One region of the Streptomyces glaucosporus genome, then DNA from elsewhere that is predicted to be linked to it. Evidence: predicted binding sites of a transcription regulator. Region 1 holds the regulator's gene; the other holds the start of a gene.
What was found. Region 1 encodes HspR, which represses chaperone genes until heat shock. Its sites were predicted from a motif close to TTGAGNNNNNNNNNCTCAA; they were not measured.
Positions count from the first base shown of each region.

Region 2: a site for HspR is predicted at 10,720-10,738, ahead of lon (endopeptidase La). Genes of this name have one in related genera too.

Region 1 covers NZ_BAAATJ010000019.1:1,157-16,487, forward strand. The annotation lists gene dnaJ (molecular chaperone DnaJ) at 1-941, shown strand, start outside; gene ABD358_RS19260 (heat shock protein transcriptional repressor HspR) at 946-1,422, shown strand; gene ABD358_RS19265 (trypsin-like serine peptidase) at 1,555-2,394, shown strand; gene ABD358_RS19270 (pyridoxamine 5'-phosphate oxidase family protein) at 2,479-2,901, opposite strand; gene clpB (ATP-dependent chaperone ClpB) at 3,013-5,607, shown strand; gene ABD358_RS19280 (YbjN domain-containing protein) at 5,784-6,320, shown strand; gene ABD358_RS19285 (pyridoxal phosphate-dependent aminotransferase) at 6,420-7,604, opposite strand; gene ABD358_RS19290 (hypothetical protein) at 7,788-8,012, shown strand; gene ABD358_RS19295 (hypothetical protein) at 8,137-8,373, shown strand; gene ABD358_RS19300 (DUF2617 family protein) at 8,628-9,155, shown strand; gene ABD358_RS19305 (polyamine aminopropyltransferase) at 9,293-10,951, shown strand; gene ABD358_RS19310 (hypothetical protein) at 11,038-12,177, shown strand; gene ABD358_RS19315 (aldose epimerase family protein) at 12,208-13,017, shown strand; gene pyrE (orotate phosphoribosyltransferase) at 13,062-13,601, shown strand; gene fbaA (class II fructose-bisphosphate aldolase) at 13,890-14,912, shown strand; gene ABD358_RS19330 (DUF3151 domain-containing protein) at 15,017-15,331, shown strand, end outside.
Region 2 covers NZ_BAAATJ010000012.1:13,722-29,052, forward strand. The annotation lists gene ABD358_RS14530 (glycoside hydrolase family 64 protein) at 1-429, shown strand, start outside; gene ABD358_RS14535 (coiled-coil domain-containing protein) at 639-1,271, shown strand; gene ABD358_RS14540 (styrene monooxygenase/indole monooxygenase family protein) at 1,300-2,538, opposite strand; gene ABD358_RS14545 (GTP-binding protein) at 2,643-3,215, opposite strand; gene ABD358_RS14550 (DUF742 domain-containing protein) at 3,328-3,720, opposite strand; gene ABD358_RS14555 (roadblock/LC7 domain-containing protein) at 3,717-4,229, opposite strand; gene ABD358_RS14560 (sensor histidine kinase) at 4,226-6,907, opposite strand; gene ABD358_RS14565 (protein phosphatase 2C domain-containing protein) at 7,318-8,115, shown strand; gene lon (endopeptidase La) at 8,181-10,697, opposite strand; gene ABD358_RS14575 (spermidine synthase family protein) at 10,977-11,675, shown strand; gene ABD358_RS14580 (response regulator transcription factor) at 11,736-12,503, shown strand; gene ABD358_RS14585 (HAMP domain-containing sensor histidine kinase) at 12,515-13,591, shown strand; gene ABD358_RS14590 (multifunctional oxoglutarate decarboxylase/oxoglutarate dehydrogenase thiamine pyrophosphate-binding subunit/dihydrolipoyllysine-residue succinyltransferase subunit) at 13,827-15,331, shown strand, end outside.

The DNA.
Region 1 (15,331 bases):
TCTTCGGCTCCGGCGGGTTCCGCGCCGGGCCGGGGACGGGCGGCGGCTTCAACTTCGACCTGGGCGACCTCTTCGGCGGCGCCCCGGGCGGAGGCGGGGCCGGCGGCTTCGGCGGCGGCCTCGGGGACGTCTTCGGCGGACTGTTCGGCCGGGGCGGCACCACGACGCGCACGCAGCCGCGCCGCGGCCAGGACGTCGAGTCCGAGGTGACGCTCAGCTTCACCGAGGCGGTGGACGGGGCCACGGTGCCGCTGCGGATGTCCAGCTCCGCGGCGTGCAAGGCCTGCTCGGGCACCGGCGACAAGAACGGCACCCCCCGGGTCTGCCCGACCTGTGTGGGCACCGGGCAGGTCAGCCGCGGCGGCGGGGGCGGTTTCTCGCTCACCGACCCGTGCGTGGACTGCAAGGGCCGCGGGCTGATCGCCCAGGACCCGTGCGAGGTCTGCAAGGGCAGCGGCCGGGCGACCAGCTCGCGCACGATGCAGGTCCGCATCCCCGCCGGGGTCTCGGACGGCCAGCGGATCAGGCTGCGGGGCAAGGGCGCGCCGGGCGAGCGCGGCGGACCGAACGGGGACCTCTACGTCGTGGTGCACGTCGAGCCGCACCCCGTGTTCGGCCGCAAGGGCGACAACCTGACGGTCACCGTGCCCGTCACCTTCCCGGAGGCGGCGCTCGGCGGCGAGATCAAGGTGCCGACCCTGGGCGGCCCGCCGGTCACCCTCAGGCTCCCCCCGGGCACGCCCAGCGGCAGGACCATGCGCGCCCGCGGCAAGGGGGCGGTGCGCAAGGATGGCACCCGGGGCGATCTGCTGGTCACCATAGAGGTGACGGTCCCGAAGAACCTGAGCGACAAGGCACGGGACCTGCTGGAGTCCTACCGTGACGCGACCGCCGGGGAGGACCCGCGGGCGGCGCTGTTCAAGGCCGCGAAGGGAGACTGACGAGATGGACGGGCACGGCCGCGGGCGACAGGGCCAGGGACGGATGCGCGGCAACCCCTACGAGCTGACGGACGACTCACCGGTGTACGTCATCTCGGTCGCGGCCCAGCTCTCCGGGCTCCACCCGCAGACGCTGCGGCAGTACGACCGTCTCGGCCTCGTGTCCCCCGACCGCACCGCGGGGCGCGGCCGCCGCTACTCGGCCCGCGACATCCAGCTGCTGCGGCAGGTGCAGCGGCTGTCGCAGGACGAGGGCATCAACCTCGCGGGCATCAAGCGCATCATCGAGCTGGAGAACCAGGTCGCGGCCCTCCAGGCCCAGGTGGCCGAGCTCCAGCAGGCGCTGGAGGGCGCGGCGCTGGCCATGCGCCAGCGCGAGGCGCAGGTCCACGCGTCCTACCGTCGCGACCTGGTGCCCTACCAGGAGGTGCAGCAGTCCAGCGCGCTGGTGGTCTGGCGCCCCCAGCGGGCCGCGGACTGACCGGACCGGCCGGACCGCCGGACCGGAATCATGCGGCGGGGCCGTCCGGAATCCCCCGGACGGCCGCCTCCGGTCACCCGACCGGCGGTGTGCGGATGGCCGGATGGCCTAAGCGGAGCGCAGCGTGAAGACATGGCCAAGATACGCGCAGTCATAGCCGCAGCCGTCACCGTCGCCACGTCCGCCGCGCTTCTGGGGGCTGCTCCGACGAACCCGCCCGGGCCCGTCCCCGGGGAGGAGCGCACGGCCGGGACGTCCCAGGCGCCCTGGCCGCAGGGCACCGTCGGGACGGTCGGGAAGCTCGTCGGGACCTACCCGGACGGGCAGCTCCTCACCTGCTCCGGAGCCGTGGTGGACGCACCCAACGGGAGCGTCGTCGTCACCGCCGCGCACTGTGTCCACAACCCCGGCGAGCCCCGCTGGGAAGAGGCCTGGTTCGTCCCCGGGTACGACCGCCACGGCACCGCGAACGTCGCCAGGGACGGCTGGCGCGTGACGTCCGTGCACATCGAGTCCGCCTGGAAGGGCGGAAGCCTGCCCCAGGCCCTGCCGTACGACTACGCGTTCCTGACCGTCGAGAAGAAGGACGGCCGGACGATCAAGGAGCGGGTGGGGGCCAACCGGATCGACTTCGAGCCCGTCGACCCCTCCAGGCACACCCTCGTCCTGGGCTACCCGGCCGCGGCGCCGTACGACGGCGAGACGCTCGGCCACTGCGCGGGCACGCCCACCCTGCTGACCGGCCGGGACACCCGGCAGCCCAACGTGGGCGGGCTGCTGCTGGAGTCCTGCGACCTCACCCAGGGGTCCAGCGGCGGACCGTGGCTCCAGGACTACGACGGGGCGAGCCAGTCCGGCACGGTCGTCGCCGTGATGTCGGTCGGCGACGACCGGGGCCGGGTGCTCGGCCGTCCTCTCCCGGAGGAGGCGCGGAAGCTGCTGGAGGCCGCCGGCGGGACCGCCGTCCGCTGAGCCGCCGTCCCACCGGGCCCGCCGGGCCGCTCGCCACCGCACCGCCGGCGTCGCAGGACGCCGGCGGTGCGGTGGCGAGCGGGGTCAGACGCTGCCCAGCGCCCGGTCCACGGCGATCTCGATCAGCACCCGCTCCGGGTTGGGGCGCGGGGTGCGGTGGTAGCGCTCGGCGTACCGGGCGACCGCTTCCGCGATCGCGTCGGGGTCGGTGCGCACGGTCGCGGCGCCCTCCAGGGTGGCCCAGCGCCGCCCGTCCACCTGGCAGACGGCGACCCGGGCGCCGCCGGGGCGTTCGGATCCGGCCAGGACGTGGGCGACCTTGGCGCTGCCGCGCCGGGTGATGACCCGGGCCAGGCCCGCGCCGGGGTCGTAGGTGACGCCGACCGGGACCACATGGGGGGTTCCGTCCGGCCGGAGGGTGGTCAGGGTGCACAGGTGCCGTTCGCGCCAGAAGGCGAGGTAGGCGTCTTCGGGGTTCCGGGGGTCCCGCCGTGATTGCGTGGCCATGATCCGGAAACTATCCCGTTTCCTCTCCCGCCCACGCCTTGAGTGCCTTAGACTCAACTTAGTGCATGTGGTTCATCGCAGAGTTGGCGACAGCAGGAGGAGCACGCACCCGTGGACGCCGAGCTGACGAACAGGAGCCGGGACGCGATCAGCGCGGCCGACAACCGCGCCCTCACCGGAGGCCACCCGGACATCACCCCCGCCCATCTGCTGCTGGCCCTTCTGGAGGGCCGCGACAACGAGAACATCCAGGACCTGCTCGCGGCCGTCGACGCCGACCAGGCCGCCCTGCGGTCCGGCGCCGAGCGCCTGCTGGCCGCCCTGCCCAGCGTGCAGGGCTCCACCGTGGCCCGGCCGCAGCCCGACCGCGAACTGCTGTCCGTCATCGCCGACGCCACCCAGCGGGCCAGGGAGCTGGGCGACACCTACGTCTCCACCGAGCACCTGCTGATCGGCCTGGCCGCCAAGGGCGGGCAGGCCGCCGCGCTCCTCGCGCAGCAGGGCGCCACCGCCGCCAGGCTGCTCGACGCCTTCGAGCGCAGCCGCGGCGGGCAGCGCGTCACCACGCCCGACCCCGAGGGCACCTACAAGGCCCTGGAGAAGTTCGGCACCGACCTCACCGCCGCCGCGCGCGAGGGCCGGCTCGACCCCGTCGTCGGCCGCGACCAGGAGATCCGCCGCGTGGTGCAGGTCCTCTCCCGGCGCACCAAGAACAACCCGGTGCTCATCGGCGAGCCCGGCGTCGGCAAGACCGCGGTCGTGGAGGGCCTGGCACAGCGCATCGTCAAGGGCGACGTGCCCGAGTCGCTGAAGAACAAGCGCCTGGTCGCCCTGGACCTGGGCGCGATGGTCGCGGGCGCCAAGTACCGGGGCGAGTTCGAGGAGCGGCTCAAGGCCGTCCTGGCGGAGATCAGGTCCAGCGAGGGGCGGATCGTCACCTTCATCGACGAGCTCCACACGGTCGTCGGGGCCGGCGCCGGCGGGGACTCGGCGATGGACGCGGGCAACATGCTCAAGCCGATGCTGGCCCGCGGCGAACTGCGGATGGTCGGCGCCACCACGCTGGACGAGTACCGCGAGCGGATCGAGAAGGACCCGGCCCTGGAGCGCCGCTTCCAGCAGGTGCTGGTCGCCGAGCCCACCGTCGAGGACACCATCGCGATCCTGCGCGGCCTCAAGGGACGCTACGAGGCGCACCACAAGGTGCAGATCTCCGACGGCGCGCTGGTGGCCGCCGCCGCCCTCTCCGACCGGTACATCACCTCCCGCTTCCTCCCGGACAAGGCCATCGACCTGGTGGACGAGGCCGCCTCCCGGCTGCGGATGGAGATCGACTCCTCGCCCGTGGAGATCGACGAGCTCCAGCGCGCCGTGGACCGGCTGAAGATGGAGGAGCTGGCCCTGGCCGGGGAGAGCGACGCCGCCTCCCGGGAGCGGCTGGAGCGGCTGCGCCGGGAGCTGGCCGACCGCGAGGAGGAGCTGCGCGGCCTCACCGCCCGCTGGGAGAAGGAGAAGCAGGGCCTCAACCGCGTCGGCGAGCTGAAGGAGAAGCTCGACGAGCTGCACGGCCAGGCCGAGCGCGCCCAGCGCGACGGCGACTTCGAGACCGCCTCCAAGCTGCTGTACGGCGAGATCCCGGCCCTGGAGCGGGAGCTGGAGGAGGCGTCGGCCGCCGAGGAGGAGGCCAGCGGCAAGGACACCATGGTCAAGGAGGAGGTCGGCGCGGACGACATCGCCGACGTCGTCGCCTCCTGGACCGGCATCCCCGCCGGGCGGCTGCTGGAGGGCGAGACCCAGAAGCTGCTGCGCATGGAGGAGGAACTGGGCAGGCGGCTGATCGGCCAGAACGAGGCCGTCCGGGCCGTCTCCGACGCCGTCCGCCGCTCCCGCGCCGGGATCTCCGACCCCGACCGGCCCACCGGCTCGTTCCTGTTCCTCGGCCCCACCGGCGTCGGGAAGACCGAGCTGGCCAAGGCGCTCGCCGACTTCCTCTTCGACGACGAGCGGGCCATGGTCCGCATCGACATGAGCGAGTACAGCGAGAAGCACTCGGTGGCCCGGCTGGTCGGCGCGCCTCCCGGCTACGTCGGCTACGAGGAGGGCGGCCAGCTCACCGAGGCCGTGCGGCGGCGCCCGTACAGCGTCGTGCTGCTGGACGAGGTGGAGAAGGCCCACCACGAGGTCTTCGACATCCTGCTCCAGGTCCTCGACGACGGGCGGCTGACCGACGGGCAGGGCCGGACGGTGGACTTCCGCAACACCATCCTCATCCTCACCTCCAACCTGGGCAGCCAGTTCCTGATGGACCCGCTCGCCAAGGAGGAGGAGAAGCGGGAGAAGGTCATGGCGACCGTCCGCTCCGCCTTCCGCCCGGAGTTCCTCAACCGGCTGGACGACCTGGTGATCTTCTCCGCGCTCAGCGGCGAGGAGCTGCGCCGCATCGCGAAGCTCCAGATCGACGCCCTCTCCCGGCGCCTCGCCGACCGGCGGCTCGCCCTGGACGTCACCGAGGCCGCGCTGGACTGGCTGGCGGTGGAGGGCAACGACCCCGCCTACGGCGCCCGGCCGCTGCGCCGCCTGGTCCAGACGGCGATCGGCGACCAGCTCGCCCGGGAGATCCTGGCGGGCGAGGTCCGCGACGGCGACACCGTCCGCGTCGACGTGGACCCGGAGCAGGAGGGCCTGGCCATCGGCGCGGTGCGGTAGCGGCACCGCCCGCCGGGGGATCCCTCCGTCCGCCGCCTCCCCTGCTCCGTACCGTCCGATCGCACCAGTCCGACGGACGCCGACGGACGCTGATGGACGAAGCCGCATGTCCGGGCTTGCCATCCCCGGGCCGGGGTAGGGGAGGATGGCAGGAATCGTATGAAGGGAAATCCACGGTGAGCATCGACCCGTCCTCGATTCCGAACTTCGGGGGCCAGCAGCCCGAGAAGCAGCCGACGGGACCCGCCGGTCCCATCGTCCCCGACCAGGACCTGGTCAAGCAGCTCCTCGACCAGATGGAGCTGAAGTACGTCGTCGACGACGAGGGTGACCTCGCGGCGCCGTGGGAGGAGTTCCGCACCTACTTCATGTTCCGGGGGGAGGAGGAGCAGCAGATCTTCTCCGTCCGGACGTTCTACGACCGCCCGCACTCCATCGAGGACAAGACCCGCCTCCTGGAGCTGATCGACGACTGGAACCGCCGCACGCTCTGGCCGAAGGTCTACACCCACACCCACGACGACGGCACGGTCCGCCTGATCGGCGAGGCCCAGATGCTGATCGGCGTCGGCGTCTCGCTGGAGCACTTCGTCTCCAGCACGGTGAGCTGGGTGCGGGCCTCGGTCGAGTTCGACCGGTGGCTGGTGGAGCAGCTCGGCCTGGCCAAGGACGTGGACTCCGACGGCCCCGGCGACTCCGACGGCGAGGGCTGACCCCGGCCCCCGCGGGATCCCGGGACACCTCCGCACGGCCCCGGGCGCACTCCCCGTGCGCCCGGGGCCGCCGCGCGTCCTCCGTGCCCCCGCGGGCGCTCAGCCGTCCCGCAGCCGCCGCAGACGGGACACCGCCTCCCGCAGCGTCTCCTCGCGCTTGCAGAACGCGAAGCGGACCTGGGCGCGGCCGGCGTCCGGGTCGTCGTAGAAGACGGCGTTGGGGACGGCGACCACGCCGCACCGCTCCGGCAGGCTCCGGCAGAAGGCCAGGCCGTCCTTCTCGCCGAGCGGGGCGATGTCGGTGGTGACGAAGTACGTGCCCTGCGGGCGGAACACCTCCAGGCCCGCGTCGGCGAGCCCGTCGGCGAGGACGTCCCGCTTGGCGCGCAGGTCCTCGCGGAAGGCGGTGAAGTACGCGTCCGGGAGGCGCAGCGCCTCCGCGACGGCGTACTGGAACGGGCCGGCGCTGACGTAGGTGAGGTACTGCTTGGCGGTCCGCACGGCCGTGACCAGGGGCGGGGACGCCGTGACCCAGCCGACCTTCCAGCCGGTGAAGGAGAAGGTCTTCCCCGCGGAGGAGATGGACACCGTGCGGTCGCGCATGCCGGGCAGGGAGATCAGCGGCACGTGCTCGCCGTCGAAGACCAGGTGCTCGTAGACCTCGTCGGTCACCACGAGGAGGTCGTGCTCCACCGCCAGCCCGGCGATCGCGGTCAGCTCCTCGCGGGTGAGGACCGTGCCGGTGGGGTTGTGCGGGGAGTTCAGCAGGAGCAGCCGGGTGCGGGGGGTGATCGCGTCCCGCAGGGCGTCCAGGTCGGGGCGGAAGCGGGGGGCGCGGAGGGTGAGGGGGACGCGCACCGCGCCGGCCATGGCGATGCAGGCGGCGTAGGAGTCGTAGTACGGCTCGAACGCGATGACCTCGTCCCCCGGCTCCAGCAGGGCCAGCAGCGCGGCGGCGATGGCCTCGGTGGCGCCGGCGGTGACCAGGACCTCGGTGTCGGGGTCGAAGTCCAGGCCGTGGAAGCGTCGCTGGTGCTCGGCGATCGCGGCCCGCAGCTCGGGGACGCCGGGGCCGGGCGGGTACTGGTTGCCGCGGCCGTCGCGCAGGGCGCGGACGGCGGCCTCCCGGACGGACTCGGGCCCGTCGGTGTCGGGGAAGCCCTGGCCGAGGTTGATCGCCCCCGTCCGGACGGCCAGCGCCGACATCTCGGCGAAGACCGTCGTGCCGAATGCGGCCAGGCGGCGGTTGAGCAGCGGTCGTCCGGAGGCGGTCATGCCGGACATCCTCCGCCGAACCGCCGGACTTCCTCAACCCCGCCGTGACCCGTACGGCCGCCGCGGCGGCCGTACGGCGGGGACGCCCCGGGCCGAACCTCTGGACTTGCTCAACTCCGTTTCCCGCAGGTCAGCGATGGGGCATCGTGGCCGCAAGCCCCGCACGGGGGAATGTGTGGACAAGGGGGCACCATGAGGTTCCTGGTCTTCTCGCTCGTCGCGCTGTTCGTGCTGCTGATCATCGCCGTGGCCGTCTCGGCCCGGAGGAGCGGCCGCCGCAAGACCTCCCGCGGAGGCGGTGACGGCTCCGACGGCGGCTCCTTCTTCGGCTGGTGGGCCGACGGGGGATCGTCCGACGGAGGCTCGTCGGACGGGGGCGGCGGCGGGGGCGGCTGCGGCGGGGGCGGCGGCGACTGACGGCCGTTCCGGACGCCCTCCGTCCAATCCTCTGGGTTCGCTCAATTCCGCTTTGAGCCGTGCGGGGCCGGGGCATCGTGAGGGCAGGCCCCGCACGGGGGAGTGCGTGGACAAGGGGGGCGCCATGGAACTCGTCCTGATCGCTGTGCTGTTCGTCTTTCCGTTTCTGTTCGTGGCCGGTCTGACGGCCCGCGGGCTCGTGAACGAGCGGCGCGACCGCCGCCACCCGGGCGCCGGCGGTTCCTCCGGCGCCTGGTGGCTCCGGGCCGGTTCGTCCCGCGGGAGCGGCTCGTCGCACGGCGGATGCGGCGGCGGTGGCGGTTGTGGTGGAGGCGGCTGCGGCGGGGGCTGCGGTGGCTGATACTCGTTCACTCGTACGGCGGTTGCAGAACGCCGGGGAGAACATCTGACCTGATAGACCCCCGTTGGCATGGAATGCTGACGAGATTGTGTGAAAAGCCTGTGAGCGGTATGCATTCCATGGTTCGGTGACTTCGTACACCCGAACCACACGTGGGCACGAACCGGCGCACAGACGGTCTCTCGGGCTCTCTTTCAGGCCATCTGCGAGGGGCGGGCCGGCCCACTCCCACTGCGTGCTTGCGGAGCCGTTCCATGCTCACCACCCTGAAGACCCCCTATTCCGACACCCGCGCCGGCGACCTCGCCTGGGCACTCGGACGCGAGCCCCTGCCCGCGCTGGCGGAGCTGGACCTCGAACTGTCCGGCCTCCACGTGCAGTTGAGGTTGCTCGGCGCCTCCCACCAAGTACTGCTCAGCGGTGCGGACGGCACCGTCTGCTCCGAGACCGTGGCATGCATGCCCGGCAGCAGGACACCGCTGCCACTGGGCGTGTCCAAGCGGATCGACGACTGGGAGTACGCGTTCGCGGCACGCGTCGAGAGACTCTCCGGCGGCTCCTTCGCGGGACGCGCGCAGGAGCTGCTCGCGCTCGTCGCGGACCACCCGCACGGCCTGGCCGGCACCTTCCCCGGCAGCCCGCACGCCTTCACCGCCCTGCTGGTGCAGCGCCTCGGCGGCCAGGTGCACTGGCGGACCTGGCACGCCTACCCGCAGGAGGGGAAGCTCGTCGTGACGCACACCCGGGTGGGGACGCGGGTGCGGGAGCCGGCGGGCGTGTGAGCCCGGTGCGCACCGCGCGTATCCGGCGCGCACCCGGCGTGGAGCCGCTCGCAAGACGCCTGTGCGGCCGTTTGTGCTAACCATTGCACCCTCGTGGGTGACAGGCTGTGCGTTTGAAGTCACGTAGCGTTCACAACATGATCGAAACGTCCGCTTCCGCGCAGGCGGGGCCGGCCGGGCACGCGCCGCACCGCGCCACGGCCGGGCTGCCCGTACCGGCCGGGGTCGGCCGCTTCCTCGTCCTCGCCGCGGTCTTCGTCTGCGCCGCCTGCGGGCTCGTCTACGAGCTCGTCCTCGTGGCCATGGGCTCCCATCTGGCGGGCGGCTCCGTCACCAACACCTCCGTGGTGCTGTCGGTGATGGTCTTCGCGATGGGCCTGGGCGCGCTGCTCGCCAAGCGGCTGCGCGTCCGAGCGGCTGCGGGCTTCGGAGCGGTCGAGGCGCTGCTGGCCCTGGTCGGGGGCGGCTCGGCGATGGCGCTGTACGGGTGCTTCGCCTGGTTCGGCGGATCCCGGGCCCCGCTGATCGGCTTCGCACTGGTCATCGGAGTGCTCATCGGCGCCGAGATGCCGCTGCTGATGACCCTCATCCAGCGGATCCGCAGGCAGGACGCGGGCGGAGCGGTCGCGGACCTGTTCGCCGCGGACTACGTGGGCGCCCTCGTCGGCGGACTCGCCTTCCCCTTCCTGCTGCTGCCGCTGCTGGGCCAGATCTCGGGAGCCCTGCTGGTCGGGGCGGTCAACGCCGCCGTGGGCTGCGCGATGGTGCTGGGGCTGTTCCGCGGGGACCTCTCCCGGCGCGCCCGCCGCGCCCTGCTCCTGGTCAACACCGCGATCACCGTGCTGCTGATCGCCGGCACCACCGTCGTCGGGCCCTTCGAACAGGCCGCGCGCCGGGCGGTGTACGGGGGCGAGGTGCGGTCGGCGGTGACCACCGACGGCCGGCGGATCGTGCTGGTCGAGAACGGTCCCCCCGCGGACGGAACGGGGCGGAGGGGAGTCGGCCTGTTCGTCGACGGCCGCCTGCGGATGTGCTCCCGGGACGAACGGCGCTACCACGAGGCGCTGGTCCACCCGGCCATGGCCGCCGGGCCGCACGGCCGGGTGCTGGTCCTGGGTGACGGCGACGGCCTCGCGCTGCGCGAGGTGTTGCGCCACCCCGCCGTCGGCTCGGTCACCCTGGTGGAGCCCGACGCCGGGGTGGTCGGACTGGCCCGCGCCGACGCCCTGCTCGGACGCCTCAACCGCCACTCCCTCGACGACCCCCGGGTGCGGGTCGAGACCGGCGACGTCTTCGACTGGCTGCGCTCCTGGCCGGAGTCCGGGCGGCAGCCGTACGACGTGATCGTCGTCGATCTCCCCGGACCCGCCTCGGCGGCGGACCCCCGGCCCTACTCCCAGGAGTTCTTCGGGCTGGCGGGCCGGGCCCTCGCCGGACGGGGGCGGCTGGCGGTGCACGCGGGCCCACCCGGGGAGGACCCGCACACCTACTGGACGGTGGAGGCCACGGTGCGGTCCGCGGGACTGGGCACCACCCCCTACGCGGTGGACGGGCGGCTCCCCGGCTCCTGCGCCGGGCCCGGGCACACGCGGCCCCCGGAGTCCGGACGGTCCGCCCACTGGGGGTTCGTCCTGGCGGCGCGGGACGCCGGCCCGCCCCTCGGCCTCCCGCCGGACGGCCCGCGTCCGCGCGCCGTCGGTCCGGAGGACCTCCGCCGCGCCGCCGCACGCGCGGCGGCGGACCGCGTCGCCGGCCTGCCCCCCTCCACCCTGACGCGCCCGCGTTACCGGGGGTGAGGGCCGGAGCGGCGGCGGGAGGCGCGACGTGCCGTGTCCGCACGGACCGGGCACTGGCGGGGGGTGTACTGGGTAGGCTCCGCCCCATGGAGCATGAGGTGTACGTTCCGTTCGCTGTCGGGGCCGTACGGGCGGCGCTCGCCGAACCGGAGCGCGTCGCGCGCTGCGTCCCGGGACTCCAGCCGGACGCGTCGGAGGCGGAGGCCGGGGACGGCGTGTCCCTCAGGGGCCGGCTGCGGGTGCGGATCGGCGGCTCCAGCATCACCTACCGCGGCGGCCTGCGCCTGACGCACGAGATGCGCGGAGCGGACGGCGGGAGCGGGGACGAGCGGTACACGGTCGGGGGCGAGGGCGCCGAGGCCCGGGGCGACGGCTCGGTGGAGCTGACCCTGACGGCCGTGCCGCGCCCGGCCGGCGACGGCGAGGGCACGGTGCTCGCCTGCACCGCGGAACTGCGCGGCACGGGCCGGATCACGGAGTTCGAGGAGAAGCAGCGGGAGAGCGCGGGACGCCGCCTGCTGGACCGTTTCGGCAGCGAGCTGGCCGCGAGCATGGCGGACGACCCGGTGTCCCCGGTGGACGCGCCCGGCCCGGCCGCCGGGACCGGCGGCATCGGTGAGCCCGACGACAACGAGCCGGTGATCCCCGGCATCCCCGCGCCCGAGACCCCCGGCTCCGCGGACGCCCGGGAACGGGACGCCGAACGCGCCGGGGCCGCGGAGGAACCGGAGGAACCGGAGACGCGGAACGAGCCGGACGAGCGGGAGAACCCGGAGGAACCGGGGGAGGGGGCGCGGTCCGGAAGCGTCTTCGACGTCGAGGTCCCGCCGTCCTCGCTCGACCCGGAGAGCGACGCCGCGTTCGACGGCGGGCCCGGTGGAGGCTTCGGCGACGACCTCGCCGGCAGGGACGCCGGGGACGGCGGGGACGAGGGGTTCGAGGGGGACTTCGGCGGTTTCGGCGGCCCCGACGACTTCGGTGGTTTCGGCGACGGCCTCGGCGAGGGGCCGTCGCCCGCCGAGGCCGAGGCGGCCCACGCCCGCCGTACGATGATCGGACGCAGCGCCGAGGAAGTGGACCACGCCCCGCCGCGCGGCCGCTACGCCCCCGTCCCCCCGCCCGAGTCCGCCTCCTCCGCCCTCGCCGTGCTGCGCTGGGCCGCCCCGGCGGCACTGGTGCTGGTCTCCGCGGTCGTCATCGGCCGGATGCTCAGGCGACGCCGCTGACCGACGCGGTTTAGGGTCGGTGGTGTGACGGTGCATGAGACAGAGAGCGGAGTGCGTCTGCGGGCCGGCGACGCCGAGGTGACCGTCGAGCCGGAGCACGGCTGCCGGATCGCCTCGCTGCGCATCGGCGGCACGGAGGTGCTGCGGCAGGGCGAGAGATACGGCTCGTTCGTGATGGCGCCCTGGTGCGGCCGGACCAGGAACGGACAGTTCCGCAACGGCGGCGAGCTTCACCGGATGCCCGTGAACGCCGGCGACCACGCCATCCACGGCCTCGTGCGCGGACGCCCCTGGCGCACGGCCCGCGTCGACGAGCTGAGCGCGTCCTTCTACTGCGACCTCGCCGACCCCTGGCCCTGGCCGGGCCGGGTGACCCAGGTGGTGGAGCTGGCCGGGGACGGCGGCGGACTCACCCTCACCCTGGGCGTGGAGACGTTCGGGGACTCCTTTCCGGCCCAGGCCGGCTGGCACCCCTGGTTCCTGCGCAACCTCGGCCGGGGCGGACAGGACGTCACCCTGGACTTCGCCCCCGCCTGGCAGGAGGAGCGCGGCGAGGACCACCTCCCCACCGGCCGCCGCGTCGAGCCGGGGCCCGGCCCCTGGGACGACTGCTTCGGGATGCCCGACGGGGTGGACGTGACGCTGACCTGGCCCGGGGAGCTGGAGTTGAAGGTCACCAGCCGCACCGAGTGGGTGGTGGTCTACGACCAGCAGGCCGAGGCCGTCTGCGTCGAGCCCCAGACCGGCCCGCCCAACGGACTCAACACCCACCCCCGCCTGGTCACGCCCATCGACCCGCTGGAGGTCACCACGGACTGGACGTGGCGCTCCCTGGCCTGAAGGGCTGGTCCGGGGGGCGCGGGGGCTGGCTTAGGCTCGTCGGCATGAGCGACGCGCGCGAGAAGCTGCTGCAGCAGATCAAGGACAAGGCCGTGGTCCACGGCAGGGTGACCCTCTCCTCCGGCAAGGAGGCCGACTACTACGTGGACCTGCGCCGGATCACCCTGGACGGGGAGGCCGCGCCGCTGGTCGGCCAGGTGATGCTCGACCTGACCGCCGGCGTGGAGTACGACGCGGTGGGCGGCCTGACCCTCGGCGCCGACCCGGTGGCCACCGCCATGCTGCACGCCGCCGCCGCGCGCGGACGGAAGCTGGACGCCTTCGTCGTCCGCAAGCAGGGCAAGGCCCACGGCCTCCAGCGCCGGATCGAGGGCCCGGACGTGGCGGGCCGCCGGGTGCTGGCCGTCGAGGACACCTCCACCACGGGCGGCTCGGTGCTCACGGCGGTCGAGGCGCTGCGGGAGGCGGGAGCGGAGGTCGTGGGCGTGGCCGTGATCGTCGAACGCGGCGCGGCCCCGGCGATCGAGAAGGCGGGCCTGCCGTACTTCCAGGCGTTCGGGCTGGAGGACCTGGGTCTGGAGTGACCCGTTCCGCGCCCTGGCACGAGGGCGCGAGACGTCCGGAGGGTCACCGTTTCACGTGAAACGGTGACCCTCCGTGGTGCGTGAGGGAGCGAAAGCATCCCCGTGTGTCGCGGCACGGGCCCGGCAGCCCGGCCCCTCCGGTGACGGCGCGGGAGACTCCTCCGCCCGTCCCGGGGCGCGGGGGTGGATCATTCGCGCAGGTCTGGGAGGATGGGGACGACGATGACGTCGATCCGTTGACCCACACCAGAGCCGAACACTTTTCGCAGACCATCAAGGAGCGGACAGATGCCCATCGCAACCCCCGAGGTCTACAACGAGATGCTCGACCGGGCGAAGGCCGGCAAGTTCGCCTACCCCGCCATCAACGTGACCTCGTCGCAGACGCTCCACGCCGCGCTGCGCGGCTTCGCCGAGGCGGAGAGCGACGGCATCATCCAGATCTCCACGGGCGGCGCGGAGTTCCTGGGCGGCCAGTACAACAAGGACATGGTGACCGGCGCGGTGGCGCTGGCCGAGTTCGCGCACGTGGTCGCCGAGAAGTACCCGGTCAACGTGGCCCTCCACACCGACCACTGCCCCAAGGACAAGCTGGACGGCTACGTCCGCCCGCTGCTGGAGATCTCCCGCAAGCGCGTCGAGGAGGGCCGCAACCCGCTCTTCCAGTCGCACATGTGGGACGGCTCGGCCGAGACCCTGGCCGACAACCTGGAGATCGCCCAGGAGCTCCTCGCCGCCGCTCAGGCCGCGAAGATCATCCTTGAGGTCGAGATCACCCCGACCGGCGGCGAGGAGGACGGCGTCAGCCACGAGATCAACGACGAGCTGTACACCACCGTCGAGGACGCGATCCGCACCGCCGAGGCGCTGGGCCTGGGCGAGAAGGGCCGCTACCTGCTGGCCGCCTCCTTCGGCAACGTCCACGGCGTCTACAAGCCGGGCAACGTCGTGCTCCGCCCCGAACTGCTGAAGGACCTGCAGGAGGGCGTGGCCGCCAAGTTCGGCAAGCAGAACCCGTTCGACTTCGTCTTCCACGGCGGCTCCGGCTCCACCGAGCAGGAGATCGCCACCGCGCTGGAGAACGGCGTGGTCAAGATGAACATCGACACCGACACCCAGTACGCGTTCACCCGCCCGGTCGTGGACCACATGTTCCGCAACTACGACGGCGTGCTCAAGGTGGACGGCGAGGTCGGCAACAAGAAGGCCTACGACCCGCGGAGCTGGGGCAAGCTCGCCGAGGCGGGCATGGCCGCTCGCATCGTCACGGCCTGCGAGAACCTGCGCTCCACCGGCACCCGGCTGAAGTAACGGAGGACGCGGCGCACGGCACCGCGCACCCGGCGGCGGACGAGCCCGGCACCCGGCGGTGCCGGGCTCGTCGCACACCAGGGGCGACCGTGCAGACTGGGCCCATGGCCATTCACGAGAACCTCCTCGGGGGACCGCCCCCGACCCACCTCCCCGACGACCCCGAGCCGCGCGAGCTGCTCGCCGCGGGCACCCCGCCCGCCGAGGTCGCCGCGAAGCACCCGGCCTCCTCCCTGGCCTGGGCGCAGCTCGCCGACGACGCCTACGACGCCAGGCGCGTGGTCGAGTCCTACGCCTACGCCCGCACCGGCTACCACCGCGGCCTGGACGCCCTGCGCCGCAACGGCTGGAAGGGACACGGCCCGATCCCGTTCGAGCACGAGCCGAACCGGGGCTTCCTCCGCGCCCTCCACGCCCTC
Region 2 (15,331 bases), on a different contig from region 1:
GTCGGCCGCACCCGCGGCGACCGGCTGGTCTTCGAGGGCATCACCGACGGCTCCCCGAACTCCTTCCCCAAGCCCGGAACGGCCGGATCCACCGCCGAGGCCGACATCTTCGGCTGCGACGGCTCCCTCCACGGGATCAACGCCACCCAGCAGGGCCGCATCGCCGCCGTGCTGGGCGCCGCGTTCTGCCGGACCACCCTGGTGAGCAACCCCTCCCAGCCCGACGCCACCTCCCAGGACTTCTACGTCCACGGCCCCCGGCACGAGTACGCGCGCCTGGTCCACGAACTGGTGGCCGACGGCCGCGGCTACGCCTTCCCCTACGACGACGTCACCCCCGCCCGGGAGAGCGACCTGGCGGGCGCGGTGATGTACACCGAACGGCCCTCCGACTGGGCGCTGACCGTCACGCTCAAGCGGCCCTCCTGACGGGGCCGCGCGGAGGGTGACGCTCACCCGGCCGGTGCTCCGGTTCCCGCGATCGCCGCATCCGGAGCACCGCCGGGAGGCCGGCCCCGGCCCCGCGTGCCACGATCGCCGGGTACCCCCACGGTCGGCACGGAGGCGGAGGTGAGGCGGTGTCCGGGGCGCGGGGAAGCCGAGCGCGGTCCCCACGGGCGGCGGTGACCGTGGCCGCCGTGGCCGCCGTGCTGCTCGCCACTGCCGTCCCCGCCGCGCCGCGGACACCCGCCGGCGCCGTCCCCCGCGCCGGGACCGCCGGGGAACCCGTCGGTGAACTCCTCCTCCGCCTGCGGGAGGCGCACCGCCGCAGCGAGGCCGCGACCGCGGCGTACCGTTCGACCGAGCGGGAGCTGACGGCGCAGCGGTCCCGCGTCGTCAGCTTCCAGGACCGCCTGGCAGACACCCGCGTCCGGCTGGACGAGGCGCGGGACGAGGCCGGACGGGTCGCCCGGCAGCAGTACCGGGGCGCCGGGACCTTCCCGCCCCACCTGCGGCTGCTGCTCGGCCGCGACGAACGGGACGCGCGGGCGGTGTTCGAGTACGGGCGGGCGCTGGACCGGATGGCGGCGCGTCAGCACGCCCTGGCCGGGCGGCTGGCCGCCGGGGAACGCCGGCTGGCCGCCCTGGCGTCCGCCGCGCGGCGGATCCTGGACCGGCAGCGGACGCTCGCCGCGCGGCGCGAGCGGCAGCGGGACGAGGCCGGGCGGCGGCTGGCGGAGGTCCAGCGGCTGCTCGTCTCGCTCACCGACGAGGAACTGGACCGCCTGCGCCGCCTGGAGCAGGCCCCGCGACCGTCCGGCGGCCCGTGACACGACGGCCGCCGGACGGTGCCCGCGCTCAGGAGGCGGCGAGGCTCGCCAGGTAGGACTCCGCCTTCTCCGGGTCGAAGAACCAGTTCTCCAGGTCGGAGGGGTCGCTGAAGCAGTTGGCGAAGCGGTCCGCCAGCTCCTGGTGCTGCGCGCCCGCGCCGATCAGCTTCAGGACGTGCTCCGGCGGCGGCGCCAGCAGCCCGTTCGACCACGTGGTGACGTGCCGGGCGACCTTCTCCCAGAAGAGGTCGAACGTGGCCTGCATCCACTCCTCGTCGAAGGGCCCGTCACCCCGTTCCAGGATCGAGGCCAGGTAGATGGCGGCGCACTTGGAGGCTGTGTTGGAGCCCTGACCCGTGATCGGGTCGTTGGCCACCACCACGTCGGCCACGCCCAGCACCGTGCCGCCCGAGGGCAGCCGGCCGATCGGCTTGCGGACGGTCGGCGGGTAGCGGCCGGCGAGCGTGGCGCCCGCGTCGGTCAGCTCGACCTTGCGGGCCCGCTCATACTCCCAGGGGGTGAAGCGCTTCATCAGCTCCAGCGTGAGGGCCAGGTGCTCGGCGGGGTCCCTGACGCCCTGGAAGACGTCCAGCGGACCGCCGGGGACGCCCTCCCAGAACAGGATGTCGCAGGCGCCGGAGAGGGTGTAGCCGGGGATCATGAACAGCTCGCCGACGCCCGGCACCAGGTTGAAGCGGACCGCCAGGGTGTCGGGGTGCTCCGGGCGCCGTTCCAGGCCGTGCACGTAGGACACCGCCAGCGAGCGCTGCGGCTTGTCGTAGGGGGAGCGGGAGGCGTCGCGCTCGAACATCGACACCAGCTCGCCCTTGCCCGCCGCGACGAGCACCAGGTCGTAGGTGCGGGCGAAGAAGTCCAGGTCGGAGACCGTCGCGCCGTGGACGACCAGCCGGCCGCCGCGCTGCGCGAAGGTCTCCAGCCAGCCCGCCATCTTCAGGCGCTGGTCCACGGACTGCGCGTAGCCGTCGAGCCGGCCGAGCCAGTCGACGACGCGCGAACCGTCGGGGCCGGCGACCGAGACGCCCAGGCCCTCGGTCCTCGGGCTCTGGCTCTCCCAGAAGTTGATCCCCAGGTCCCGCTCGTGCTGGAGGGCCTGGTCGAACATGCACTGGGTGGACATGACCCGGCCGCCGCGGATCTCGTCCGCCGTGCGGTTGGACATCACGGTGACCTCGTAGCCGTGCGCCTGGAGGCCGAGCGCGAGCTGGAGACCGGACTGGCCGGCCCCGACGATGAGTATTTTCCGCATGGCGGATCTCCCCTGGGGTGCCTGGATGTGGTGGACGGATGGGTCCCGGCGGTGTCCCGGCCCGGTCCTCCCGCCGGGTTCCCCGGGCGGGAGGGCCGCCCGGGTCAGGCGGGCGTGAGGTCCAGGGCGTGGCCGACGAGCGCCGTCAGCGAGTCCACGACCGTGTCCCTCTTGCGCGCGTCCATGACCAGGACGGGCACCTGGGCCGGGACGGACAGCGCCTCGCGCACGTCCTCGGGCTCGTAGTACTCCGTCCCCTCGAAGTGGTTGACGGCGACGACGTACGGCAGGCCGCAGCTCTCGAAGTAGTCGAGCGCCGGGAAGCAGTCCTCCAGCCGCCGGGTGTCGGCCATGACCACGGCGCCGATCGCGCCGCGCACCAGGTCGTCCCACATGAACCAGAAACGCCGCTGGCCGGGGGTGCCGAACAGGTAGAGCACCAGGTCGGACTCCAGGGTGATGCGGCCGAAGTCCATGGCGACCGTGGTGGTGGTCTTGTCCGGGGTGGCGGTGAGGTCGTCGGTGTCCTCGCTCGCCTGGGTCATCACCGCTTCGGTGGTCAGCGGCTCGATCTCGGAGACCGAGCCGACGAAGGTCGTCTTGCCCACGCCGAAGCCCCCCGCCACCACGATCTTGACGGCGATGGGCGCGCGGTCGCGCTCCTCCTGCCGGGGCAGGCGCTCCTCGGAGCCCTCCCCGGTGTTCCTCTGGGGGTCTTCCACTGTGGTGTCTCTTGCGGTGTCTCTTGCGGTGTTTCCTGTGGTGTCTCTTGCGGGGTCTTCCCGGGTGTCAGAGCTTGCGGAGTCCACCCAGCACCCTTTCCAGCAGTGCGCGGTCGGGACGGGCGCCGTCGTATCCGGTGCCGTAGACCCGGATCCGCCCCTGGTCGGCGAGGTCGCTGAGCAGCACGCGCACCACGCCCAGCGGCATCCGCAGGCGGGCGGCGATCTCGGCGACCGACCTGATCCGGCGGCACAGCTCGACGATGGCCCTCATCTCGGGCATCACCCGGTCGCGCAGGCCGCCCGAGGTCAGCTCCCGGTGCGCCTCGGGCGCCTCGATGGCGCCGACGAGGGTCTCCACCAGCAGGACGTGGCCGAAGCGGGTGCGTCCGCCGGTGAGGGAGTAGGGGCGGACCCGCGCGGGTTTGCGCAGGGGCAGGGGGCTGCTGCTGGACGTCACTGGTCCGTATCCTCCATCGACGCGCGCAGTTCGGTGCGGAGTTCGGGGGTGAGGACGTGTCCGGCCCGGCCGACGAAGAGGGCCATGTGGTACGCGACGACGCTCATGTCGCAGTCGGGGTCGGCGTGGACGCCGAGCAGCGAGCCGTCGCTGATCGCCATCACGAACAGGCTGCCCTCGTCCATCGCGACCACGGTCTGCTTGACGGGGCCGCCGTCCAGCACCCGCGCGGCGCCCTGGGTCAGGGAGCCGAGCCCGGAGACGATGGTCGCCAGGTCGGCGCTGGAGCCCCGCGGGCCGCTCGGCGCCCGCTTCCCCTCCTCCCCGCGGGTCGGGCCGCTCCCGGGCCCGGCGGTCCCGTCGGGGTCGTAGGACAGCAGGAGCAGCCCGTCGGAGGACACCACGGCGACGGACCGTACGCCGGGGACCTCGTCGACCAGCTTGGCCAGCAGCCAGCGCAGGTTGCGGGCCTCCTTGCTGGGCGTGTGTGCGGTGCTGGGCGCGTTCACTTCCGTGCCTCCTCAACAGTGCCGCCCGTACCGGTCGGCTTCGCTCGGCCGCTCTCCTCCGCGGCGATCCGGGCCTCCGCCTCCCGCAGGCCCTCCCGGGCGCCCTGCTGGAAGCCGCCGAGCCGCCGCCGCAGTTCCTCGGCCTTCAGCCCGCCCGCGCGGGGACGGGGGACCGAGGCGCCGGTCGGCACGGTCCGGGGGGTCCGCTTGGGGAGCCCCTTGGCGGTGACGGTCCGTCCGGCGGGGGCGGACTCCTCCTCCGGGAGGGGGCCGGGAACCGGCGCCTCGTCCTCGGTCCGGCCGTGCTCGGCGGGGGCGGACTCCTCCGGTGCCCCGGACTCCCCGGCGGACCCCGCGGGCTCCGCCGGCCCGGACGCCCCGGCGTCCTCGTCCGCCGCGTCCGCCGTGTTTTCCGCGTCCGCCGCGTTTTCCGCGTCCTCCGTCTTCTCCGCCCGGGACTTGCGGGACGGCAGCGCGTTGTCGTTGGCCTCGGCGACCGTGCCCGGCAGGACCGGCACCTCGCCCACGGCGGCCTTCACGGCCGCCCCCGGCATCGGACGGTCCGGCAGCAGGGCCTTCGGCAGGACGACGACCGCGGCGATGCCCCCCTGCTCCTGCTCGCGCAGCTCCACCTTGATCCTGTGCCGCGCGGCGAGGCGGGCCACCACGTACAGGCCCATGCCCAGCGCGCTGTCGTCCTCCGGGCCGCCCTGGTGCTCGCCCGCCAGCTGGGCGTTGAGTTCGGCCAGACGCTCGGAGGTGACGCCGATGCCCTCGTCCTGGACGGAGAGCACGATCTCGCCGCTCTCCAGCTTCCAGCCGGAGAGCCGCACCCCGCTCTCCGGCGGGGAGAAGGCCATGGCGTTGTCGACCAGTTCGGCGATCAGGTGGCTGACGTCGCCGGCGGCGGGGCCGGAGACCTGGGCGTGCTGGGGCAGTCCGGTCAGCTCCACCCGCTCGTAGCGGTCGACCTCGCTGATCGCCGCGCGCAGCACGTCCAGCAGCGGCACCGGCTCCACCTGGCCGGTGGCATGCTCGGCTCCGGCCAGGAGCAGCAGGTTCTCGCTGTGGCGCCGCATCCGGGTGGCGAGGTGGTCGAGCTTGAAGAGGGCCGCGAGCCGCTCCGGCTCCTTCTCCTGGTGCTCCATGCCGTCCAGGAGGGCGAGCTGGCGCTCCACCAGACCCAGGGTGCGCAGCGCGAGATGGACGAACGTGCCGTGGGAGACGCCGCTCCCGCCCTCCAGCCGCTCGCCCATGGCCGTGAGCTCGCGCTGCAGCCGCTTGCGCTCGGCGGCGAGTTCGACGGCCTGGGCCTCGGCCTCGCCGGCGCGTTCGTGCAGGGCGACGGCGGCCTCTCGCAGCCGGTTGACGGCGCGTACGACGTCGGCGAACTCGTCGTTGCGCCCCTTGTACGCCACCGGCTCCTGGCCCACCGGGTCGTCGGCGACCCGCTGGGTTCCGAGCCTGAGGACGGCCAGCGGCCGGGTCGTCGACCGGGCGGTCTGGACGCTGATGCCGACCGTCAGCAGCAGGCAGATCCCCAGCAGGGCGATGCGCAGTTCCAGGGCGGTGAGGTCGTCGTCGCGCAGCTTCCTCAGCCGCTCCACCTCGGCGACGGCCAGCGAGGACTCCATGCTGCGCATGCGGTCCACGCGGGCGTTCAGCGCGGTCCCGACGCGGGCGCGGTTCAGTTGCAGGTCCCGGGCGTCCAGCCGCGGCTGGTCGGTGAGGCGGGCGAGGTAGCGCTCGGCCAGGGTGACGTCGGTGCCGGTGACCGTCCTGTCGTACGCGTCGCGGTCGGCGGCCCGCGCGGTCTGCCGGAAGTCGGCCAGGGCGGCCTGTTCGCGCAGGTGGGCCTGCTGGCCCGCCGCGGTCAGCTCCGGCTGTGCGCCTCCGGCGGCCAGCGCGGCCAGCAGCAGTCCGCGGGCGGCGGACGCCTGCTCGGCGGCGCGGCCGAGGTCGGGGAGCGCGTCGGCCGTGGCGTTCTCCGCCCGGCCCGGCAGGGCCCGGGTGGTGGCGGCGGTGATGCCGCCGAGGGACTGGATGACCCGGGTGTAGGCGTCGTAGGCCTCCCCGGCGTCGCTCCGCCCGGCCAGGGCCCGCTTCCGGACGGCGGGGAACTCCTCCAGCAGTCGCCGCACGCCGGCGGGCGCGTCGGCGCGCAGCTCGCGGATCCGGCTGTCCACGCGGGCGCGTTCCGCCCCGGTGGGTCCCCCGGCCTCGGAGGCCTTCCCGCCTTCGGGGGTCGCCTGGTCCCCGGCGGTCCCCTGGTCCGCGGGGAGGCCCTCGCTGCCGGGGAGGCCCGGGTCTCCGGGGAGCGCCTCGTTCCCGGCGGCCCCCGGGTCCCCCGCTCCGTTTCCGGTTCCGTCACCGGCGGCCGCGGCCGCGCGGCGGACGACGGCGTCCCGCTCGTCGGCGAGGGCGTGGGAGAGGGAGATCGCTCGCAGGCCCAGGTCGGCGCGGTCCACCAGCCGCTGGGACTCCGTCAGGTCGTGGGAGGCGGTGGCCACTCCGGGCGCGCCCGCGGCGAGGACGGCGACGGCGCACAGGGTGACCGACACCAGCAGCCGGTTGCGCACCCGTGCCCTGCGCGCGGACGTGGAGACCGTGGAGGCCGCCGTGGAGACCGTGGTGTCCTGCTGGTTCTGCCGGCTGCCCCGGAGTCGCTTCTTCCCCACCCGCGCTCGCAATCTCGTTCCGCCGTCCCGGTCCTGCCCGGAACGCGACAGTCCAACGTGTGCGGCAAGGGACCGTACCGCGCCCGTCCGCGCTCACCTGCGGCGACCGACCTTTCCAGCGCTGCCGTGAGGATTGGGGCGGTTCCCTGTGCCGGGCCACTCGAAGGAGTGAACATCACCAAGGAGTTGCCGAACAACTCCGGCCCGGTCGACAGTTTGACCACACGCCGGGTGGGGGATGGAAATCCGTCCGGGGTTTTGGCAAGATGCTCGCCCTTCATTTCGCGGACGCCCCCATTCCGGTGGAAGTCCGGCGGGAACCGCAGGTCACGACGGTGCCCCGGTGGCGTTCCGCTCCGTTCCGCTCCTTGCCGCCGCCCGCCCGCGGGCCCTCCGGCAGACTGGCGCGCATGCGGATCGAGATGGCGAGCGAGCCCGGCAGCCCGCGGATCCCCAACGAGGACTACGCGTCGGCAGCCCTACCTGCGGCAGGACGCGGCGGAGCGCTGGTGGTGCTGGACGGGGTGACTCCGCCGCCCCGGGACGTCGGCTGCGACCACGGCGTGCCCTGGTACGTGACCCGCCTCGGCGGAACGCTGCTCGAACTGTCCGGTTCGCGGCGGGACAGGACGCTGGCCCAGTGCCTCGCGGAGGCCATCGGGCGGACGGCCCGCGCGCACGGCCCGGGCTGTGACCTTTCTCACGCTCGCACGCCGCAGGCAACCGTGGTGCTGGTCCGCTGGGACGAGTCGGCCGTCGAGTATCTGGTGCTCTCCGACTCGGCGCTGCTGCTGGAGGGCCCGGACGGTTCCGTGACCCCCGTGCTCGACACCCGGCTGGACGGACTGCGGCCCGCCGCGCGGGCGCTGCCGCCGGCGGAGCGCGCCGCGTACCTGGAGGGGCTGCGCAACGCGGAGGGCGGTTTCTTCACCGCGGCGGCCGATCCGGAGGCGGCCTCCCGCGCCGTGACCGGAACCGTGCCGCGGGAGCGGGTGCGCGCGCTGGCCGCGCTGAGCGACGGGGTCACCCGCTGGGCGGAGACCTTCCGCCTGGGCGACTGGGCCGGGCTGATGGCGGTGCTCCGCGCGGAGGGGCCGCGGTCGCTCATCGCCCGGGTGCGCGCCGCCGAGTCCGCCGACCGCGCCGGGACGGCCTTCCCCCGCGGCAAGGTCCACGACGACGCGACGGCGGTGCTGGTGGAGTTCTGACGGCCGCCACCGCGAACCGCCGCCCCGCGCGGGGCGGGGCGGCGGGCGCGTACCGGCCCGGCGGCTCAGGCCGCGACGGGCAGTTCCGTACCGGCCGGCGTCAGCGCCAGCTCCAGGACCTGGCGGACGTCGGAGACCAGTTTCACGTCCAGCGTCCGCAGCACCTCCTCGGGCACGTCGTCCAGGTCCGGCTCGTTCCGCCTGGGGATGATCACGGTGGTGATCCCCGCCCGGTGCGCGGCCAGCAGCTTCTGCTTCACCCCGCCGATCGGCAGCACCCGGCCGGTCAGCGAGACCTCGCCGGTCATCGCCACGTCCGGACGGACCTGACGGCCCGACAGCAGCGAGGCCAGCGCGGTGGTCATGGTGATGCCCGCGCTCGGCCCGTCCTTGGGCACCGCGCCCGCCGGGACGTGCAGGTGGACGCCGCGCTCCTTCAGGTCGCCGACCGGGAGCTCCAGTTCGGCGCCGCGCGAGCGCAGGTAGGAGAGCGCGATGTGGGCGGACTCCTTCATCACGTCGCCGAGCTGGCCGGTCAGGGTCAGCCCCGAGCCGCCCGTCTCCGGGTCGGCCAGCGACGCCTCGACGTACAGCACGTCGCCTCCCGCGCCGGTGACCGCCAGTCCGGTGGCCACGCCCGGCACCGCCGTGCGCCGCTCGGCCGAGTCCTGGGCGGACTCGGGGGTGTGGTGCGGGCGGCCGATCAGCGGGCGCAGGTCGTCCACGCCGACGGTGTACGGCAGTTCGCGCTCCCCCAGCTCGTGCCGGGTGGCGATCTTCCGCAGCACCCGCGCGACGGAGCGCTCCAGGTCGCGGACGCCGGCCTCGCGCGTGTACTCCCCGGCCAGCTTGCGCAGCGCGGCCTCCTCGACCGTCACCTCGTCCGCCGCCAGCCCGGCCAGCTCCCGCTGCCGGGGCACCAGGTGGTCGCGGGCGATGACGACCTTCTCGTCCTCGGTGTAGCCGTCGAGCCGCACCAGTTCCATGCGGTCCAGCAGCGGCTGCGGGATGGCCTCCAGGACGTTGGCCGTGGCGAGGAAGACGACGTCGGACAGGTCGAGCTCCACCTCCAGGTAGTGGTCCCGGAAGGTGTGGTTCTGCGCGGGGTCGAGGACCTCCAGCAGGGCGGCGGCCGGGTCGCCCCGGAAGTCGCTGCCCACCTTGTCGATCTCGTCGAGGAGAACGACCGGGTTCATCGAGCCGGCCTCCTTGACCGCCCGGACGATCCGGCCCGGCAGCGCGCCGACGTAGGTGCGCCGGTGGCCTCGGATCTCGGCCTCGTCGCGGACGCCGCCCAGCGCCACCCTGGCGAATCTCCGCCCCATGGCGCGGGCCACGCTCTCCCCGAGGGAGGTCTTGCCCACGCCGGGCGGGCCGACCAGGGCGAGCACGGCGCCGCCGGCCCGCCGCCCGCCGGGCCGCTCCCCGCCGGCCCCACCGTCCCCACCGTCCCCGCCGGCTCCGCCGGCCGGGTCCGCCGCGCGCTCGGCGCGGCGCTTGCGGACCGCCAGGTACTCGATGATGCGTTCCTTGACCTCGTCCAGCCCGGCGTGGTCGGCGTCCAGGACGGCGCGCGCGCCGGCGATGTCGTACGCGTCCTCGGTCCGCTCGTTCCAGGGCATCTCCAGGACGGTGTCCAGCCAGGTGCGGATCCAGCCGCTCTCCGGACTCTGGTCGGAGGCGCGCTCCAGCCTGTCGACCTCCTTGAGCGCGGCCTCGCGGACCTTTCCGGGCAGACCGGCGGCCTCCACCCGGGCCCGGTAGTCGTCGCCCTCGTCGCCGGACTCGCCGTTCAGCTCGGCCAGCTCCTTGCGGACGGCCTCCAGCTGGCGGCGGAGCAGGAACTCGCGCTGCTGCCGGTCCACGCCCTCCTGGACGTCCTTGGCGATGGCCTCGGCCACGTCCTGCTCGGCCAGGTGGTCCCGGAGCCAGCCCGTCGCGAGCCTCAGCCGCTCGACCGGGTCGACGGTCTCCAGCAGCTTCACCCGCTGCTCGACGCCCAGGAACGGGCTGTAGCCGGAATTGTCGGCGAGCTGCCCGGCGTCGTCGATCTGCTGGACGCGGTCCACGACCTGCCAGGCGCCGCGCTTGCGCAGCCAGGTCGTCGCCAGGGCCTTGTACTCCTTGACCAGCTCGGCGACCGCGCCGGGGCTGGGGGGCCTGCCGTCGGTGCCGGACGCGGTCTCCTCGATCTCGGTGCCCTCCACCCACAGCGCGGCGCCCGGCCCGGTGGTGCCGGCGCCGATCCGCACCCGGCTCAGGCCGCGGATCAGCGCTCCGGGGTCGCCGTCGGCCAGCCGCCCGACCTGCTCCACGCGGCCGAGCACGCCGATTCCCGCGTAGGTGCCGTCCACGCGCGGCACCAGCAGCACCCGGGGCTTCTCCCCCTTCTCCGGGCGTTCCCCGCGTCCCGCCCCGTTCTCACCGCCCCCGCCGTCTCTGCCGGCGGCCGACTGGGCGGCCTCCACCGCGGCCCGCACCTCGGCGTCCGACAGGTCCAGGGGCACCACCATCCCGGGCAGCACCACCTCGTTGTCGAGCGGCAGCACGGGCAGGGTGAGCGTTGTGGGCGACAGAGCCATGATCTCTCCCTCGGCAGGCAAATTGAGCTTGGAGGACTCAACGTCTGTTCAATGCCCGAGCCGGTGCATGTGTTCCCCGACACGTGTTCGCCCTGAGCGATCGGAACATCACGGCACATGCCGCGCGTCCGCGCCGGAAACACCCCGGAAGCACCCCAGGAGCGGCCCGGGAGCACCCGTCGCACCGCGGCCCTTCCGCCGCGGGCCCCTTCCGCCGCGAACCCCCCTCTTCGTCCGTTCTCCCCGCCCGCCCCGCGCGGCGGCGGCAGGATGAGGCGCATGCCGATCCCGTACGAGACAGCGGAGCAGCCCCGTGTCCTGGACCACCGGACGGGCCCCCACGGCGAGGTGGTGCTGCGGCGGCACGGGGAGCTGTTCCAGATCATCGCCAACGGCTGCTTCCTGATGGACACCTCCGACGGCCGCTCCGAGCGGCTGCTGGTCCGCGCCGCGCTCCGGGAGCTGGAGGACGCCTCCGGCCCCCGGCCCGCGCCCGGTGTGCTGATCGGCGGGCTCGGCGTCGGCTTCTCCCTGGCCGAGGCCGCGGCCGAGCCCCGCTGGGGGCGGATCACGGTGGTCGAGCGGGAGGAGGCAGTCGTCGACTGGCACCGCGACGGGCCGCTGGACGCGATCACCGCCGGCGCGCTGGCCGACCCGCGCGTGGAGGTCGTCCGCGCCGACCTGGCCGCGTACCTGGCGGACGGCGGCGAACCGTACGACGCCCTGTGCCTGGACGTCGACAACGGTCCCGGCTGGACCGTCACCGAGGACAACGGCTCGCTCTACTCCCCCGCCGGGCTCGCCGCCTGCGCCCGGCGGCTCGCCCCGGGCGGGGTGCTGGCCGTGTGGTCCGCGCGGCCGTCCGCGGCGTTCGAGGAGGCTCTGCGCGACGCCGGGTTCGTCCGGGTGCGCACCGAAGAGGTCCCCGTCGCCCGGGGCGTCCCGGACGTGGTCCACCTCGCCACCCGACCGGCGTAGCGCGCCTCACCGCGGCCCTCTACGCTGCTGGAAGGAACCGAGGCAGCAGGACTGGGACGCATGGACCACAGGAACACCACGCAGACGCACGGCACCGGCACCCCCGCGGCGGCCACCCCGGGGGGCCAGCGCCGGGTCCTGGTCGTGGAGGACGACCCCACGATCACCGAGGCGATCGCCGTGCGGCTGCGCGCCGAGGGCTTCCAGGTCAGGACGGCCGGGGACGGCCCGGCCGCGGTGGAGGCCGCCGAGGCGTGGCAGCCCGACCTGCTGGTGCTGGACGTGATGCTGCCGGGCTTCGACGGCCTGGAGGTGTGCCGCCGGGTGCAGGCCCGGCGTCCGGTGCCGGTGCTGATGCTCACCGCCCGCGACGACGAGACCGACATGCTGGTCGGCCTCGGGGTCGGTGCGGACGACTACATGACCAAGCCGTTCTCCATGCGCGAGCTGGTCGCCCGGGTCCACGTGCTGCTGCGCCGCGTCGAGCGGGCCGCCCTCGCCGTGGCCTCCCCGCGTTCGGGCACCCTGCGGCTGGGCGAACTGGAGATCGACCACGCCCAGCGCCGGGTGCGGGTGGCGGGCAAGGACGTCCACCTCACCCCGACCGAGTTCGACCTGCTGGTCTGCCTGGCCAACTCGCCGCGCGCGGTGCTCTCCCGCGAGCAGCTCCTGGCCGAGGTGTGGGACTGGGCGGACGCCTCCGGGACGCGGACGGTCGACAGCCACATCAAGGCGCTGCGCCGGAAGATAGGCGCGGAGCGGATACGCACGGTCCACGGCGTCGGCTACGCGCTGGAGGCCCCCGCACCGGCCTCCGACTGGGCCTGAGCGGGCCGGGCGTGGTCCCCCGGCAGTCCCTGTGGGGCCGGTTCTGGGAGAACCTGCGGCCCGTGGACCCCAGGCGGTCGGTCAAGGCCGCGCTGGGCGCGCTGGTGATCGTCACCGTGGCGATCACCACGGCGCTGACCATCGTCGCGCTCTACTCGGCCATCGAGCTGCGGGTGATCGCCCTGCTCGCGGTGATCGCCTCGCTGGTGGTCACCCAGTTCGTGGCGCACGGCCTGGCCGAGCCGCTGGACGAGATGACGGACGCGGCCCGCTCGATGGCCCGCGGCGACTACAGCCGGCGGGTCCGCGTCCAGCGCCGTGACGAGCTGGGCGAGCTGGCCGACGCCTTCAACCTCATGGCCGCCGACCTGGAGGCCGCCGACCGGCACCGCAAGGAGCTGGTGGCCAACGTCTCCCACGAGTTGCGCACCCCCATCGCGGCGCTGCGCGCGGTGCTGGAGAACGTGGTGGACGGGGTCTCCCGGGCCGACCCGGCGACCATGGACACCGCGCTGCGGCAGACCGAGCGGCTGGGCCGCCTCGTCGAGCACCTGCTGGACCTGTCCCGGCTCGACAACGGCGTGGTGCCGCTGCACACCCGGCGCTTCGAGGTGTGGCCGTACCTGTCGGGGGTGCTCAAGGAGGCCAACATGACCAAGGGCGAGGGGCGCTCCCGCACGGACGTCCACCTCCACCTGGACGTCTCCCCGCCGGGCCTGGTCGCGTACGCGGACACCGAGCGGCTGCACCAGGTGGTCGCCAACCTGATCGACAACGCCGTCAAGCACAGCCCGCCCCACGGCCGGGTGACCGTGCGGGCGCGGCCCGGGCGGTCCCCGCTGGCGCTGGAGCTGGAGGTGCTGGACGAGGGGCCGGGCATCCCCGAGGCGGACCGCGAGCGGGTCTTCGAGCGCTTCGGCCGCTCGGCCCCGGCGGAGGGCGGCGACGGCGGCACGGGGCTGGGGCTGGCCATCGCGCGCTGGGCGGTGGATCTGCACGGCGGGCGGATCCGGGTGGCCGAATCCCCGCGCGGCTGCCGGATCCTCGTCACACTTCCCGGCGACACGTCCAAAGCGGAGTTGACGTAGGGTCTGAGGAGTCGGGGTTCGAAGGAGCGAGCCGTCGGGCTCGTTCCACCGCTCCCACCTCGCCTGATTCCGTGGAACCGGGTGTGTTTCCCGTCAAACGAGGCACCGAAACATACCGCTGGATGTGACTTACCTGACGCCGACCCCATGCCGACTGCACCGAACGGCGCGGGGGGCGTAGCCTTTATTTCTGCTGTCCACCAACACAGGTAAGCGGAAGAGGGCGGTTGCCGCCGTGTCGCCACAGGCCCCCAAGACTTCGAGTTCTCCCAACACCGGCCAGGACGGGCAGGGAAAGAGTCCCTCCGCCGGCTTCGGTGCCAACGAGTGGCTCGTCGACGAGATCTACCAGCAGTACCTCCAGGACCCGAACTCGGTAGACCGGGCCTGGTGGGACTTCTTCGCCGACTACAAGCCGGGACAGGCCGCCGGAGGAGCCGCGGCCCCCACAGCCTCGAAGCCGCCGGCCCAGCCGCAGGCCCCTCAGGCTTCCCAGACCTCCCAGGCTCCGGCGCAGACCGCGCCTCCCGCCCGGAAGGCGGCCCCGGCCCCCGCGCCGGCGCCCGAGAAGAAGCCCGCCGAGCCCGCGGCTCCGGCCGCCCCCGCGAAGAGCGAGCCGGCCGGGCGTGCCAAGGCCGCCGGCCGGCCCGCGCAGGCGCCGGAGGCCGGGACCGAGTACGTGCCGCTGCGCGGCCCGGCCGCCGCGGTCGCCCGCAACATGAACGCCTCGCTGGAACTGCCCACCGCCACGTCGGTGCGCGCGGTCCCGGTGAAGCTGCTCATCGACAACCGCATCGTCATCAACAACCACCTCAAGCGCGCCCGCGGCGGCAAGGTGTCCTTCACGCACCTGATCGGCTACGCCATGGTGAAGGCGCTCAAGGCGATGCCGTCGATGAACTACGCGTACGCCGAGAAGGACGGCAAGCCGACCCTCGTCAAGCCGGACCACGTCAACCTCGGTCTGGCCATCGACCTGGTGAAGCCCAACGGCGACCGCCAGCTCGTCGTGGCCGCCATCAAGAAGGCCGAGACGCTCACCTTCTTCGAGTTCTGGCAGGCCTACGAGGACATCGTCCGCCGCGCCCGCGCGGGCAAGCTGACGATGGAGGACTTCAGCGGCGTCACCGCGTCGCTGACCAACCCCGGCGGCATCGGCACCGTCCACTCGGTGCCCCGCCTGATGCCCGGCCAGGGCGTGATCCTGGGCGTGGGCGCGATGGAGTACCCGGCCGAGTTCCAGGGCACCTCGCAGGACACCCTGAACAAGCTGGGCATCTCCAAGGTCATGACGCTGACCAGCACCTACGACCACCGGGTGATCCAGGGCGCCGCCTCCGGCGAGTTCCTGCGGATCATCCACCAGCTGCTGCTCGGCGAGAACGGCTTCTACGACGAGATCTTCGAGGCGCTGCGGATCCCCTACGAGCCGGTCCGCTGGCTCAAGGACATCGACACCAGCCACGACGACGACGTCACCAAGGCCGCCCGCGTCTTCGACCTGATCCACTCCTACCGGGTCCGCGGCCACGTCATGGCCGACACCGACCCGCTGGAGTACAAGCAGCGCAAGCACCCCGACCTCGACATCACCGAGCACGGCCTCACCCTGTGGGACCTGGAGCGGGAGTTCGCGGTCGGCGGCTTCGCCGGCAAGTCGGTGATGAAGCTGCGCGACATCCTGGGCGTGCTCCGCGACTCGTACTGCCGCACCACCGGCATCGAGTACATGCACATCCA